One region of the Microbacterium sp. ZW CA_36 genome, then DNA from elsewhere that is predicted to be linked to it. Evidence: predicted binding sites of a transcription regulator. Region 1 holds the regulator's gene; the other holds the start of a gene.

Region 1 (7,900 bases):
CCTCGTCGCGCACGATCGCGACGCCGCAGTCGTACGGCACATTGAGCGTCTTGTGCGCGTCGGTGGCCCACGAATCGGCGCCGGCGAGTCCGGCGACGAGGTGCTGCAGGCGCGGGCTCGCGGCCGCCCAGAGGCCGAACGCCCCGTCGACGTGCACCCAGGCGCCGCCTCTGTGGGCGACCTCGACCGCGTTCGCGAAGTCGTCGAAGGCACCCGAGTGCACGTCGCCCGCCTGCAGCGCGACGATGGCCGGCCCCGTTCCCTCGGCGAGCGCCCGCTCGAGCCCGCCGACATCGATCCGCCCCTGATCATCTGCGCCGACGGTCCTCGGCGCTCCCAGACCCGCGAGCCGACCTGCCAGCACCATCGACACGTGGACGGCGTCGCCCGCGAGGAAGCGGATGACGGGTGCCTGCTGGATCCCGGCCGCGGGGTCCGCGCCGGCGCCGCGCAGGACGGCGTCACGTGCCGCGACGAGGCACGTGAAGTTGGCCATCGTCCCACCCGTCACGAATCCCACACCGCTCCCGGCGGGCAGGCCGAGCAGTTCGAGGAGCCAGGAGGCGGCGACCTCCTCGACCGCGGCAGCCGCCGGGGTCAGCTGCCGCGCACCGGCGTTCTGATCCCACGCCGAAACCAGCCAATCCGAGGCGAGCGCAGCCGGGTAGGTCCCGCCGATGACCAGGCCATAGAACCGCGGCGAGCCGAGCGCGATGAGACCCGGCCCGGCTGCGTCCGCGAGCTCCTCGACCACCGCCGTCGGCGGCATCCCCTCATCGGGCAGGACGTCGGGCAGCCTCGTCAGAATCCCGTCGGCGTCGGCCTCCGGACGGATCGGGCGATCGGCCAGCGCCTCCAGCCAGCTCAACGCGTGTCGATGGGCGACCTCGAGCGCCTCCCGGTACTGCTCCACGGTCACGCCGTCGTCCATGCCGGGCCCCCTTCGCCGACCCGATCATCCGCCGCGCGCGGTCCCGGCCGCAAGAGCCGAGGCGAACGGCTGCGCCTGAGCCTGAGCCTGAGCCTGAGCCTGAGCCTGAGGCCATGGGCCCCGCCGCACGGGGGTCGGTTACGCCGGCTCAGGCGCGGACGAGCTTGACCGTGAGCGAGTCGACGAGCACCGCGATGCGGTCATCCGCGGCCCACCGCGAGGCGAGCCGCGCCAGCACGGCGTCGAGCTCGGCCTTCTCGAGGCCGTCCATCAGGTGAAGGCGCACCACGAGCTCCGGCCCGCGGAGGCGTGCGTCGGGGTCGCCGGGCTCCACGGACAGATCGATGACCGCCAGCTCGCCGCCGATGCTGTCGTGCAGTCCGGCGAAGACCTCGGGCGACAGGAAGCTCGGCTCCCACGGCTTTCCCTGGCCGATCGCCCACACGGCTGGGCGACGGATGACGAACTCGGTGTCGGAGCCCGGGTCGAGCACGATGAGATCGGTGTCGTCCGCGGCGGCCGACAGCGCGGTGCGGACGCCGTCGGCGGGAACCGGCCGGGCCTCGGCATCCCATCGCTTCATCGCATCCACGGACGAGAACACCGGCAGCACCCGGCGTCCGTCGGGCGCGGCCACGGTGACGATCGACAGCTCCTGGGTCTTGTCGACCTCGAGGCCGTGGGCGCCGATGCCGTGGTCGCCCTTCTCGGCGACGAGCGGGATGAGCAGGCGGGCCGCCCGGTAGGCGTCGATCACCTCTCGCTGCCCGCCCGAGCCCGCGCGGAACGCGGTGAGTGCCGCCAGCAGCGCCGGGTCGGCGGAGCCGTCGTCGGAGGCATGCGGGTTCGACTGGAAGCTGCGCCCCTCCCAGGGCACGCCGGCGGAGTCGCCGCCGGGTCCGTGACCCGGGACGGCAGGAGGATCAGTATCCGGCGACATCCAGCGCCTCGGCGAGCGTGAACGCGCCGGCGTACAGCGCCTTGCCCACGATCGCTCCCTCGACACCGAGCGGGACGAGATCGCGCAGTGCTGCGATGTCGTCGAGGCTCGACACGCCACCCGAGGCGACGACCGGCTTCGGCGTGCGCGAGGTGAGCTCACGCAGCAGGTCGAGGTTCGGACCCTTGAGAGTGCCGTCCTTGGTGACGTCGGTGACGACGTACCGGCTGCAGCCGGCCGACTCGAGACGGTCGAGGACCGTCCACAGGTCGCCGCCCTCGCGGGTCCACCCGCGGGCGGCCAGGGTCGTGCCGCGCACGTCGAGGCCCACCGCGATCGCGTCGCCGTAGCGGCCGATGACGTCGGCAGCCCACTCGGGGTTCTCGAGCGCGGCCGTGCCGAGGTTGATCCGCGACGCACCGCTCTCGAGCGCAGCCTCGAGGGTGCGATCGTCGCGGATGCCGCCCGACAGCTCGACCTGCACGCCCTTGACCTGCTTGATCACCTTGCGGAGCACGCCGACGTTGCTGCCGCGGCCGAAGGCGGCGTCGAGGTCGACGAGGTGGATCCACTCGGCGCCCTGCCGTGCGAAGTCGAGCGCGGCGTCGACGGGATCGCCGTAGTTCGTCTCGGTACCCGCCTCGCCCTGCGTCAGGCGGACGGCCTTGCCGTCGGCGACGTCGACGGCGGGCAGGAGGACGAGCTTGGGTGTGGACGCGAAATCGTTCATGGCTCCTGGTTCAGGCATCGAAAGCTGTGGGGGGCGGATCCCGGAAGCACGCGCTCCCGCAGACGGCACGGTCTCAGAGGGTAGCCCTGCGAAGCCCGTCGATCCAATTCGCCAGCAGTCGGATGCCGGCATCCCCCGACTTCTCGGGGTGGAACTGAGTGGCCGACAGCGGGCCGTTCTCGACCGCTGCGAGGAACGGTGCGCCGTAGTCGCACCAGGTCAGGACCGGCTGGGGGAACGGCGGCTGGACGTCGAGCAGCCACTTCTGGGCACCGAACGAGTGCACGAAGTAGAACCGCTCGTGCTCGATGCCGCGGAAGAGGCGTGTGCCCTCGCCGGGCTCGACGGTGTTCCAGCCCATGTGCGGCAGGACGGGTGCGTCGAGCTCGGTGACGACACCCGGCCATTCGCCGAGTCCCTCGGTGTCGACGCCGCGCTCGACGCCGCGCTCGAAGAAGATCTGCATGCCGACGCAGACCCCGAGCACCGGGCGTCCGCCGGCGAGGCGACGCTCGATGAGCTCGTCGCCGCGGCTGGCGCGCAGCGCGTCCGCCACCGCGCGGAAGGCGCCGACACCCGGCACGAAGAGGCCGTCGGCGTCGCGGATCAGACCACGATCAGCCGTCAGCCGCGCATCCGCTCCCGCCGCGACCAGCGCCTTGACGGCAGAGTGCACATTGCCCGACCCATAGTCGAGGACGGCCACGAGCGGCCGCTCGCCGCGGGAGGGCGTGCTTTCGCTCACAGGGCGCCCTTCGTGCTCGGGATGCCGTGCACCAGCGGGTCGAGCGCCTTCGCCTGGCGGAACGCGCGCGCGAAGGCCTTGTACTCGGCCTCGGCGATGTGGTGCGGGTCGCGGCCCGACAGCACCCGCACGTGGACCGTGAGCGCGGCGTTGTACGAGATGGCCTCGAACGTGTGGCGCAAGAGGGACCCCGTGAAGTGGCCGCCGATGAGGTGGTGCTCGAAGCCTGCAGGCTCGCCGGTGTGCACGAGGTAGGGGCGGCCGCTGATGTCGACGACGGCCTGCGCGAGCGCCTCGTCGAGGGGCACGAGGGCGTCGCCGTACCGCGAGATGCCGGACTTGTCGCCGAGGGCCTCGCGGATCGCCTGGCCCAGCACGATCGAGATGTCCTCCACCGTGTGGTGCGCGTCGATGTCGGTGTCGCCCGAGGCCCGCACCGTCAGATCGGTGAGCGAGTGCTTGGCGAACGCCGTGAGCAGGTGGTCGAAGAACGGCACCGTCGTGTCGATGCGGCTGCGGCCGGTGCCGTCGAGATCGAGCTCGAGCTCGACGGTCGACTCGCTCGTCGCCCGTCGCAGCGAGGCGGTTCGTGGTGCGGCGCTCATGCCGCCGATCCTACCGAGGCGAGGGCGTCGAGGAAGGCGGTCGTCTCCTCGTCGGTGCCCGCCGTGACCCGCAGGTGCGCCGGGATGCCGACGTCGCGGATGAGCACCCCCTCGTCGTAGAGCGCGCGCCACGTGGCCGCCGGGTCGGCTACTCCCCCGAACAGCACGAAGTTCGTCCACGACTCGTGGGGCGTGTAGCCGAGCGCCTCGACCGTCGCCGAGATGCGGTCGCGCTGCGCGACGATCTCGTCGACCATGCCCAGCATCGTGGGCGCGTGCCGCAGCGCCGCGGTCGCCGCCGCCTGCGTGAGCGCGCTGAGGTGATACGGCAGGCGCACCAGCCGGAGCGCATCGATGAGCGCCGGGTCGGCCGCCATGTAGCCCACGCGCGCACCCGCGAACGCGAACGCCTTGCTCATGGTGCGCGACACGACGAGCCGCTCGCGATCGGGCAGCAGCGTCAGGGCGGACCGCTCGTCGTGCGGCGCGAACTCGAAGTACGCCTCGTCGACGATCACGATGCCGTCCGTCGCCTCGTACACGGCCTCCACCACGTCGAGTCCGAGCGGGGTGCCGGTGGGGTTGTTCGGCGAGCACAGGAACACCACGTCGGGAGAGGCATCCGACACCTGGGCCGCGGCATCGTCCGCCGCGATCGAGTAGTCGGCCGCTCGGGTGCCCGAGATCCACTCGGCACCGGTACCGCGGGTGAGCAGCGGATACATCGAGTAGGTGGGTGCGAAGCCGAAGGCCGTGCGGCCCGGTCCGGCGAACGCCTGCAGGATGTGCTGGAGCACCTCGTTCGAGCCGTTGGCCGCCCAGATCTCGTCGCGGGTGAGGCCGTGGCCGAGGTAGCCGGCGAAGCCCTCGCGCAGGGCTGTGAACTCGCGGTCGGGATACCGGTTCACATCGCTGAGCGCCCGCGCGATCGAGTCCAGGATGTCGTCGGCGACCTCCGGCGGAACGGGATGCGTGTTCTCGTTGACGTTGAGGGCCACCGGCAGCGGCGCCTGCGGGGCACCGTACGGCTTCTGGCCGCGGAGATCGGCGCGTATGGGGAGGTCTTCGAGACGTGCACTCACCTCTCCCATGGTAGGCGCGTGCGGTGCTGCTCGACCGCCGCGTGACGCCGGGCGACGGTCACCCGACCGACGGGAGCGGCTCAGCGTCCGCTGTCGTAGGCTGCCGGGATCGCGATGCTCTGACCGGCCTGCACGACGACGCTGTCGAGAGCGTTCAGTCGCACGAGCTCATCGACGACGTCGCGCGGATCGCGATCGGGGGCGATGTCTTCCGCGATGCTCCACAGCGAGTCGCCGTCAGCCACGGTCACCGTGCTGAACGTACCTGCAGGCGCGCCCGCGTCACGCGAGGCCAGAGCCGCGCCGCCGCCGATGACAGCGGCGCTCAGCGCGATGACGGCGGGCAGAGCGGCGATCGCGGCCAGCACTCTCCGGCCGCGGATCGTGAGGCGCAGTCGCGTCGACGGCGCAGCCGCCGGTCGCATGAACGCCTGCTGCGGAGTGCCCCCGGCGAGCTGCCGTGCCGTGCCGTGCACGCGCTGCGCCGCGACACGCGCGGCGCGCGTCGGCGACGGGACGGATGTCGTGAAGTCGATCGCGGTCATGCTGGGCTCCTCCTGATGGGGAGAGATTCGCATTCTCCACTCGGCCGGGAGTGGAGAATGCGAACCTCTCTTCCGAAGCTATCTTCGAGTCTGTAGGATGTCAATACCGGATCCGGGCGCCGATCTCTCGAACGCGACACGCGGCCGGGTTGTTCCCCAGATGCCCGCGATCCGGATACGGTTTCGATACGAGAACCCCACCACGGGCCTCCGACATTCGAAGAAACAGCGCTCCACCGCCGAGCGCAGGACGGAGCCGGAAGATGAGCGACGCGGCCGGGCGAGACAAGCCCCAGACTCGTCGGCGCAAGAGCCTCAGCGACAAGCAGCTGGCGATCCTCGAGGTGATCCAGCGGTCGATCGCACGGCACGGCTACCCGCCGAGCATGCGCGAGATCGGCGACGCGGTGGGCCTGAAGTCGCTCTCCAGCGTCACCCACCAGCTCAACCAGCTCGAGCTGAGCGGCTACCTGCGTCGCGACGCGGGCAAGACCCGCGCGATGGAGGTGCTGATCGACCTGCCCGGCACCGCGACCGAGAGCCCCGCCGACACCTCGCCCTCCGTGGGCGATGCCGCACTGGTGCCCCTCGTCGGCCGCATCGCCGCCGGCGTGCCCATCACGGCCGAGCAGCAGGTCGAGGAGATCTTCCCGCTCCCCCGCCAGCTCGTCGGCAAGGGCGACCTGTTCATGCTGAAGGTGTCGGGCGAGTCGATGATCGACGCGGCCATCTGCGACGGCGACTGGGTCGTCGTACGGTCGCAGGCCACCGCGGACAACGGCGAGATCGTCGCCGCGATGCTCGACGGCGAGGCGACGGTCAAGACGTTCCGTCAGCGCGACGGCCACACGTGGCTGCTCCCCCGCAACTCCGCGTTCGAGCCCATTCTGGGCGACGAGGCCACGGTGCTCGGCAAGGTCGTCGCGGTACTGCGCGCCGTCTGAACCTCGCGCCGACGGATCCCGGTGTCGGACGCGTTCGAGGCCGGAGTTCGACGCCGAACCGCGAGGTGGGTGGCGGTGCGTCATCCGCAGGCGCTATAAGGGGGGAATGACCGACCTCACCGCCGCAGACGAGACTGCCGCGCTCCGCGCGCGCCTCGACGCCCTCGAAGCCGAGAACGCCCGCCTGCGCGCCGAGACGCCGCCCTCACCACCGGTGACGGCCGCGGCCACGGACAGGCCGCACGGCAACCGCTGGCGAGCCTTCCTGTCGGCGCTGTGCATCGTCATCGCGACGATCCTCGTGCCGGTCTCCATCGTCGCCGCCTGGGCGCGCGTCGAACTCGTCGACGAGACGCGATTCGTCGAGACGTTCGCACCGCTCGCCGACGACCCGCAGGTGCAGGCGATGGTCGCCGATCAGGTGACCGTCGCCATCGAGGACTCCCTCGACCTCGAAGGCCTCACCAACGACCTGTTCGACGGCATCCAGCAGCTCGACCTGCCGCCGCGCGCTCTCGCCGCACTCGACCTGCTCCGCGCGCCCGCCGCCCAGGGCCTCCAGAACCTCGTCGACACCACGGTCACCCGGCTGGTGGAGTCCGACGCCTTCGCGGATGTGTGGGAGACGGCGCTGCGCGCGAGCCACCGATCGCTCGCGGCGGTCGCAGCCGGCGGCACCTCCTCGGGTGCGGTGGTCATCGGCGAGAACGGCGAGGTCGGCATCCAGCTCGGGCCGATCATCGAAGAGGTCAAGAAGCGGCTCGTCGACCGCGGGATCGGGTTCGCCGAGTCGATCCCGGTCATCGACAGGACCATCGTGGTCGCGCAGAGCGACGCGCTCACCGTCGTCGGCACCGTCTACAACCTCGCGGTCGCCGCGGGCTGGTGGACCCCGATCGTCGCGCTGGTGCTCTTCCTCGCCGGCATCCTCATCGCACGGCGACGGTCCACCGCCGTGCTGGGCACCGGCGTCGGCATCGCGCTCGGCACGGGCGTGCTGGCGATGGGCCTGGGCATCGGCGGGTCGATCCTCGCGCTCAGCGCGCCGAACCTCGGTGTTCCGGCGGGCGCCCTCGCATCGATGTACGAACAGATCACCTCCGCGATGCGCGACACCGCGGTGGTCCTCACCCTGCTGGGCGTGGTGATCGCCGTCATCGCCTGGATGTCGGGCCGCTGGCGGGGCGCACGCGCCGCGCGCGGCGGCGTCGCCTCCATCAACGCCGGCGCGCGGGGTGCCCTGCTCAAGCGCGGTGTCGACACGGGCCGGTTCGGCGCGTGGCTCTACGCCCAGCGCGTGCTCGTGCGGATCGTGCTCGGAGCCCTGGCCATCGTGTGGCTGATGCTCCTGCGCCCGCTCTCGGTCGGCGAGGTGTTC
Region 2 (7,900 bases), on a different contig from region 1:
GCGACGTCGATGGGCAGGAGTCGTACGAAGAGCGGCACCCCGCCGCGCGAGATCACGACCTGCGTGGTGTGGTCGCCGATGCCGACTGTCGCCACAGTCTCGTCCGGTGCCGCGAGTGCGGCGGTCGCACGGGCGAGTCCGAAGGCCGCCAGGTCGACTGCCTGCGCGCGCACCTTGACCTTCGACAGGGTCGAGATGATCTGCTCGATGCTGTCCGACACGGCCGCCACCAGCAGACCCGACACCTGGTCGCCGTTCTGGGCGAGCGGGAAGAAGTCCAGCACCGCCTGACTCGCGGGCACCGGCAGCAGGTCCTGCACCTGGTAGGGCAGGGCCTCGCGCAGCAGGTCGGGCCGCATCGCCTGCGTCGTGTACTCGCGCACCAGGATGCGGCGGCTGGCGACGCCGAGCACGGCATCCTTGCTCTTGAACTTCGCGCCGGTCCACAGCTGCCGGAGTGCGACGGCGACGGCGCCCGGGTCGAGCACCTCCGAGTCCTTCGCAGCGTCGGGCGGCAGCGGCACTTCGCCGTATGCGATGAGCTGGGGTTTGCGACCGAGTGAGAGCTCCGCAGCGCGCACGCTCTCTTCGGTCACCTCCAGCCCCACGATCGTCTTCGCCATGTTCTTCCCTTCCCCAAGTCCGTCGGGCTTACGCGCCGACGAAGAGATTCACGTACCACCGTCCGACGGCTTCGCCGGCGAACATTCCCGTCCAGGCGCCGAGGATCATCCACGGGCCGAACGGGATGGCGGTCTTGCGCCCGGCACGCCGGAGCAGCAGCAGTGCGATGCCGAACAGTCCCCCGTAGAGGAATGCGGCGAACGCGCCCACGGCCAGGGCTCCCCAGCCCAGCCAGCCGAGGTAGATGCCGATGACTCCGGCGAGCTTGACGTCGCCCCCGCCCATCCCGCCGCGTCGCACCGACCGCAGCAGGAAGTAGAACACGTACAGCACGGCCATGCCGATCGCGGCTCGCAGCAACAGTTCCCAGTCGCCCGTGAGCCAGGCCGAGACGGTGAACAGGATGCCGGCCACCAGGTAGCTCGGCAGCACGATGCTGTTCGGCAGACGGTGGGTGTCGAGGTCGATGAGCGTCAGCACGATCGAGATCGCCGCGAAGTAGAGGAACGCGAGGATGACGAGAACGGCAGCCCACACGTCGCCGGGTCGGACCACTCCGTCCCACGCCGGTGAGGCGAGGTACGTCAGCAGCGTCGATCCGAGGAGCCCCTCGTATACCGCCACGCCCCACCAGGTGACCAGCGCGAAAGCGATTCCCGTCACCGCTTCGACGATCGGGTAGCGCGCCGAGATCGGCGCCTTGCAGTTCGCGCACTTCCCGCGCAGAGCGATCCACGACACGACGGGCACGTTCTGCCACGGCTTGATCGGCACGTCGCAGTGCGGACACCTGCTCTCGCGCATCAGCGAGATGTGCGCCGGCACGCGGTACGCGACGACGTTGAGGAACGACCCGATGAGAAGGCCGAAGACCCCTGCGACGATGGCGAGGAAGATGGTGAATTCTGTCATCGGCTAGCGCTCTGTCTGATACGCGCGGTTGTCGAGTCGCGTCACCGTGTTCGTCGGGTCGAAGATGCCGCCGCTCCCCTTGACGCCGCAGCTGAGCTTGCCGATCTGGGGCTTCCACTCCATGGGGGTGCACGTGAAGGTGCCGCCGTTGAGGTGGATGCCGAGATTGCCCATGTAGAGCTGTCCGGTCATCGTCAGTGCCATGGAGTTGGTGATGCCGCAGGCACTGTAGACCATGGTGCGCACACCGATCGTGGAAGTCGCGGTGAATTTGTCGGAGCCCGTGGTGCAGGTGGGCTTGCTGTCACTGCCGTTCGCGTCCGCGTGAACGACGAACAGCTGCGGGTCACCTGCCGCCTTCGTGATCGTGCCCGTCAAGTCGAGATTCATCCCCTTCGTAGCGGGAACATACAGGATTGCATCGCGCGCGAGCGCGAAGTTCCCGGGCGCGACAGTGATCTCGTTCGGACTGGCGCCAGCCGTGCAACTGGTCATGTCGATGAAGGCGCGGGTTCCGGGCACCGTGAGCACGGTCTGCAGCTCGGCGGCCGAGCACAATCCGGTGTAAACGGTCGAGTCGGTACTCCACGGCACGGTGTTGGTGAGTTCGATCCAGGCCGTCGCTGCGAACACCTGATCCAGCGTCGGGGTGACCGTCGGCACCGTCTGATTCTCCAGTACCGGCACGGCTGTGCCGTCGAGTCGCTTCCAGTCAGCGGGTTTGTGATCGGTCACCGTTGCTGCGGTCTTGAACGAGCCGTTCACGCTCCCCGAGCCGTTCTTCGTCGAGATCGTGCCCTTCGCGTAGACGTCGCCGCCGATCTTGATGTCATTGGCTGTCAGGAGAATCGATCCGTCCAACGAGACGAGATCGCCGCCGACGGTCAGCTTGTGGTTCTTGGTGTCGATCAGCCCGCGGGTGTAGACGCTTCCGGTGATCACGCAGTCCTTCGTGATCGACAGGCCACCTTTCAGCACCCACAGGTCACCTTGGATCGAGACGCCGTCCGCGTTGTTGCAGGTGTAGTCGCCGTCGTCCCGAATCACCAGGTCGCCCTGGTAGGTCGACTTGGTGGCGGTGAACTCGCCTTCGAAGAAGGCGAGCGTCCCCGCAGGCTGAGTCGCCGGGCCGTGGTACCACGGGTAGACCGAGTCGATGGTGGTCTGCGCGTCATCGGTACCGGTCCCCGTGGACCGGATGACCACCCACTTCGTCGTGGGTATCGGGCAGGTTGCGGTCACACCCGCCGCGTCCCATGCGTCGGGCCTGTCGGCGGCTTCTGAGGATCGGATCGAGTAGGTGTACGTCGGCGCGGCACCGGCGGTCGAGTTCGCCGACATGGTCACGGCACCGCAGTTGAGTCCGGTCGAGGTGATCGCCGACGCCAGCGAATCCACAGCTACATCGCGGCCCGACTCGGCGGCGATGAACGCCTGCGTGCGGTCCTTATTGTCGACGTTCGCGCCGATCGTGAAGACCACGGACGCGGCGATGGTCGCCGCGATGATGAAGCCGACGAACATCACGACCACCACGGTCACCAGCACGGCCCCGTCGTCGTCGGGACGTGCATCCGTGCGCTGTTGAGTCCTGCGCGGCCTCTCGATCACCAGCATCCGTCGCTCCCTGCTTCTTGAATCGACCGGGGCGCAATGTCGGCCGAGAACGTGACCGGCGCTGCGTCGGTCGTGATCTTGAACGTGTAGGTCAGTGAGTTCGCTGTCGTGCGGACGAAGTAGGGCGTTGTGCCCTCCTTCTTGATACCTGTGTGCCAGGTCGGCCACGCGGTGCTGGGGGACGACAGCGTGCCGGAATCGGTGGTGAGCTGAGCCCCCGGATCGGTGAGGCGGAAGGCCTGGCATTTGAGATCACCCGTGAGCGAGGTGCTCACCCGCAGAACCGTGCCGCTTTCGGTGACGTCGAAGAACAGAGCGTTGCGCATCGCCCGCTCGATCGTCGAAGAGACGAGCTGCCCGCGGTTGGTCGCCTGGGTCACGCTGGTCACCTGTTCCTGCGTGCGCCACGAGTTGACGAAGATTGTCGCGATCGCGATGATGACGATTCCGCTCACGACGATGGCGACGATCAGCTCGACCATGCTGAGTCCGTCGTCGTCGCTACCGGTGTGAAATGTCATGGGATGTAGATGAGTGCCGTGCTCGTGGCAAGTGTGCGACCTTCACCGACGATGGTGACGGTGAGAGTGGCGGTGGCGCCGGCAGCACAACCGATGACGGAGCTAGTGGAGGTCGAGAGCAGCACTCCACGCCCGTCGGTAACGGCAGGGAGTGAGGCGATCGACTCGAGGTAGGGGCAAGTCGGCGTCGCTCGCGCATCGTCGATGACGGAGTTCATATAGCGCGTTGCTGTGGCAGTCGACGATTGCTGTGATGACGCGATTATGCCCTGCCACAGCGCAGGTAAGATCGCCACCGCGACGATGCCCAACAGGAACATCGCGATGATGACTTCGACAAGGCTGAATCCCGCAGTATCACACCGCCCACGAACCCTCATCCGCCCACCTCCCCAAGTGGCAGAACCCCAAGCTAATGATCCCACGAGGGCCAGCGACTCGCGTCATCTGGCCCTCGTGAGCGAACAACTCGTTCAAACACCCATCCGAGTAACACCCGTCGGGGTGCGGGTGAACCTGAAGCTCACTCCTCCTCGGCGGGAGGAGCAGCGGGAGCTGTGCAACCGGGACCGGCCGTCTGCGGGGCACCGCCTGCAAGGGGGCCACCCGCTACGGCTGTTGCCGAGACACAGAAGTTAGTCAGGGTGATGGTGGTGAGGTCGGTCGGCGCAGTCACGGCCAGATCGGATTCCGAATCGGGCGAACCGTTGTTGGCGGTGATGGCGGCGTTCACCGCAGTGGCGACGGGTGTATCCGAGTCAGCATCAGCGATGGCTGCAGCGACAATGACGGCGCCGTCCGACGCAGCAGCGTCCAGGGAATTGTCCTTTGCTGACTGCTGAATGTTCAGGAAGATCGGCACCGCCACGGCGACCAGGATCCCAAGGATCACGACGACAACGATCAGTTCGATAAGCGAGAAGCCCTTCTCGCCATCTTCCTCGCGGCGGGCCTTCTCAGCCTCAATGTAGTTCTTGATAAGTGCACGCATGGCGCAGTGTCTCCCCAGTGTGTGAATTGATTGGTCAGCTCTGACCGCCGGCACAGCAAGTACCGGTTCACATGTAACCCCAGTAACGAACTCCCAGACTCTGTCAGAGCTGGGTTCGAGACACGCGCCCAAACGCGGGTCCCCTCCCGCCGTCGACGGTGTCAGACTCAGCCCCTTCATGTCAACGCGAGCGCATGCAGTGTTGCCTCAGGACTTCCTCAAGACGCTTCACCACATCTCCGAGTGCGATGCCGGCGGTAGGGAGATACTTGCGGCGCCTCAGCCCACTGTCTGCGGTCGGGATTCTCACGACGATCGCCGCGTTCCTGCGTCCGATTGTCGGCGCCGTGCAGCGCCCGACAGGCAAGCGCGAAGCCCGTGTGCGCGCTGGTCTACACGTCGGTCACGATCGCGTGGGTGATCGTGAGTCGCGGCGCGCCTCGCCGACACGGGAGAGGTGTGACGGCCACCACAGCGTGACGTTTCGGGAAGTGGGCGTTAGAACATACTTTCTATTTTGCGGGCACCTTGGTATCCTTTACATGTGGATATCTCAGCGAACATCGTCGACGATCTGGAGTGGCGCGCTGACTATGCCGACGACTGGTTCTGGGCGCCTGACGACCCTGAGGATCCGGCGCTGACTCCCCCCGATGTCGCCGTCGCGGCGCTCTACGCGAATGGCGAGGCCCACACCGCGGCGGTCACCGCGCTCGAGGGTCTGAGTGTTCGTGCCCGCGTGCTCATCGCCGACGAGTACGCCGCCATCGCGCTGATTCTGACGGATGCCGCGGCCTGCCCCGACCCCTGGGTCGGAGCCGATCCGACCCACGACCCCGACTGGCGTGACCCGCAGGGTCGCTCGGTCGCCGCGGTGCGCGCGGAACGCCGCAACATCGCCGTGCGTGCGGCAGCGCTCGACGTCGCGACGCGGTTGGGGATGTCCGAAAAGGCGGTTCGCACCCGCGCCGCACACGCCGACACGCTCCGCGAGCGATGCCCTCGGATCTGGGACGCATTTCGCGCCGGGCGCTTGCCAGCGCAGAATGCGGCCACCGCGGCCCAGCTGGCGGCCTCGCTCCCCGATGACGCCGCCGAAGCCTGCGAACGGTTCGACGAGACCCTCGAGACGGCGGCGCAGAAGCTGCCGCCCGGCAAGTTCCGGCTGCGCGCCCGCGTGGTCCGCGAGCGCGTTCACCCTGAGTCCCTCGAAGTGCGCCACCAGCGGGCGGCAAAGGATCGCAACGCGTGGTTCGAGGCCGAGCACGACGGCATGGCGACGCTCACGGTGCTCGGCCCCGCCGACCGGGTGTTCGCCATGTACGGTCACGCCGACGCCCACGCGCGCCACCAGAGCGTTCAGCCGGGTGAGGAACGAACCCTCGCGCAGCTCCGCGCCGACGCCCTTCTCGACCTCATGACGACCGTGGCGCTCGCCGGATCAGACACACGTGCGCCTCGCCCGTCCGTCGCGATCACCGTGCCGGTGATGACGCTGCTCGGTCTCGACGACGAACCCGCCACCCTCGACGGGTACGGCCCTATCGACATCGAGACCGCCCGTCGGCTCGCCGGGGAGGCATCCAGCTGGGTACGGATCCTCACGCACCCGATCAACGGCACCGTCCTCGACGTCGACCGCACCACCTACCGGGTTCCGAAGGCACTGCGAAGATGGCTCGGCGTGCGCGACACGGTCTGCATCGGACCGGGCTGCAGACGCGCCGCCCGCGACTGCGACATCGATCATCGACTCGAATGGCAACACGGCGGCGCCACGGTCGACACCAACCTCGCGCCACTCTGCGAGGGGCACCACGTACTCAAGTCGAAGAGCAAATGGACGCTCTACAGAGACGACGTGACCGGAGCAACATGGTGGGTCTCCCCCACGGCCCTCACCGTGCCCACCGAACCAGCGCCCTGGTGACACCGCCCATCGACGCCGCGCAAACCGAGCCGGGATCACGCCGTCTCGCCTCCATCACGCCGTAGCGCCTGGATCACGCCTTAGCTCCTGGGTCGCACCGTCGTGCCCGGAGCACGTCGTAGCGGCTGGCTCGCCGACGCGCCTGATCACGCCGTAGCGCCCGGATCACGCAGCAGCGCCCGGATCACGCCGTTATACCCGGATCACGCAGCAGCGCCCGGTTCACTCCGTCGTGCCCGGAGCACGCCGTAGCGGCTGGATCGCCGACGCGCCTGGATCAGGCAGCAGCGCCTGCATCACGCCGTAGCGCCTGCATCACGCCGCAGCGCAGAATCCGTCAGGCCAGAATCGCGAGCGCCAACTCGGTCGCGACGAAGACGAGCCATGCCACGAGCACGACCGATACTGCCAGGGCGACCACGGACATGACACGACTCGTCCCCCGCTGCCGGGCGACGATGAGTCCGCCGATCGCGAGGAAGAACGCGCCGGCTGCGAGCGCCACGCTGACCAGGCTCACCATGCCGGCAATCGCCTGATCGCGGCTCGCGAGCCACGCGACCACCGCCACGCCGCCGATCGCCGCGAGCGCGATCAGCACGATCGCCGCACGAGCAGGGATGTTCGCGGGCGCGGCCTCCGGAATCGGCGGCCGCATCCCACCCACGTACGAGCTCGAGACAGGCTCGTACACGATCGGCGTCGGCATCCGATCGTCGCCGGGCGCGGTGCGGCGCGGCGCGATCTGGTCGGGAATGCCGCCTGCTCGCGGCACGCGCGCCTCGGTGGTCGTCGGTCGACCGGGCGACGGAGGCTCCGTGGCAGCAGGCGGCACGACCGGTGCGGAATCGGATGCCGCGGGCGCGGCGTCCATCGGCACCGGAGTCGCATCCCGTGCCGGCGCAGGGGCGGCCAGCGACGACGGGGCCGGCCACACCGGTGCCGAACCCGGCGCATCGACCGGCCCCTCGCCGCCCGATGCTCCGACGGGAGGCACATCGTCCACCGATGCCCCGCCCGCGGGCACCTCGTTCGCAGTCGTCCCCTCGCGTGCAGGGATCGAACGCGATGCGCGCAGCTGCGCCCGACTCATCGGTGCGGCAGCGTCGACGGGCGGGTCAGCCGGGGCTGCGGCATCCGATTCCGGAAGACGGAACTGGCCCGTCCAGGCAGCACCGTCCCACCACCGCAGGCGGTCGGTGCGCGACGTGTCCGCGTACCACCCGGGCGGCGGTCCCCCCTGAGACCCGTCCGACATCATGCTCCCCAGCAGAATGATTCTCGCTGCGGCCAACATACCGGACC

What was found. The regulator LexA, encoded in region 1, represses DNA repair genes until DNA is damaged. The targets are predictions, from matches to a motif close to TCGAACANNTGTTCGA.
Region 2: ACI3KX_RS06360 (DUF222 domain-containing protein) is a predicted target of LexA. The motif match lies at 5,165-5,180, and genes of this name have one in related genera.

What each region holds. Positions count from the first base shown of each region.
Region 1 is NZ_JBJDRL010000023.1:29,113-37,012, reverse strand. Features, by position in the region: gene ACI3KX_RS11700 (aminotransferase class V-fold PLP-dependent enzyme) at 1-931, opposite strand, end outside; gene ACI3KX_RS11695 (SseB family protein) at 1,080-1,871, opposite strand; gene priA (bifunctional 1-(5-phosphoribosyl)-5-((5-phosphoribosylamino)methylideneamino)imidazole-4-carboxamide isomerase/phosphoribosylanthranilate isomerase PriA) at 1,855-2,601, opposite strand; gene hisH (imidazole glycerol phosphate synthase subunit HisH) at 2,675-3,346, opposite strand; gene hisB (imidazoleglycerol-phosphate dehydratase HisB) at 3,343-3,951, opposite strand; gene ACI3KX_RS11675 (histidinol-phosphate transaminase) at 3,948-5,042, opposite strand; gene ACI3KX_RS11670 (LysM peptidoglycan-binding domain-containing protein) at 5,114-5,458, opposite strand; gene lexA (transcriptional repressor LexA) at 5,842-6,522, shown strand; gene ACI3KX_RS11660 (hypothetical protein) at 6,629-7,900, shown strand, end outside.
Region 2 is NZ_JBJDRL010000009.1:27,547-35,446, reverse strand. Features, by position in the region: gene pilM (pilus assembly protein PilM) at 1-623, opposite strand, end outside; gene ACI3KX_RS06380 (prepilin peptidase) at 652-1,536, opposite strand; gene ACI3KX_RS06375 (hypothetical protein) at 1,540-3,321, opposite strand; gene ACI3KX_RS06370 (prepilin-type N-terminal cleavage/methylation domain-containing protein) at 3,671-4,054, opposite strand; gene ACI3KX_RS06365 (prepilin-type N-terminal cleavage/methylation domain-containing protein) at 4,198-4,665, opposite strand; gene ACI3KX_RS06360 (DUF222 domain-containing protein) at 5,210-6,595, shown strand; gene ACI3KX_RS06355 (hypothetical protein) at 6,933-7,601, opposite strand; partial or broken gene ACI3KX_RS06350 (DUF2510 domain-containing protein) at 7,737-7,853, opposite strand.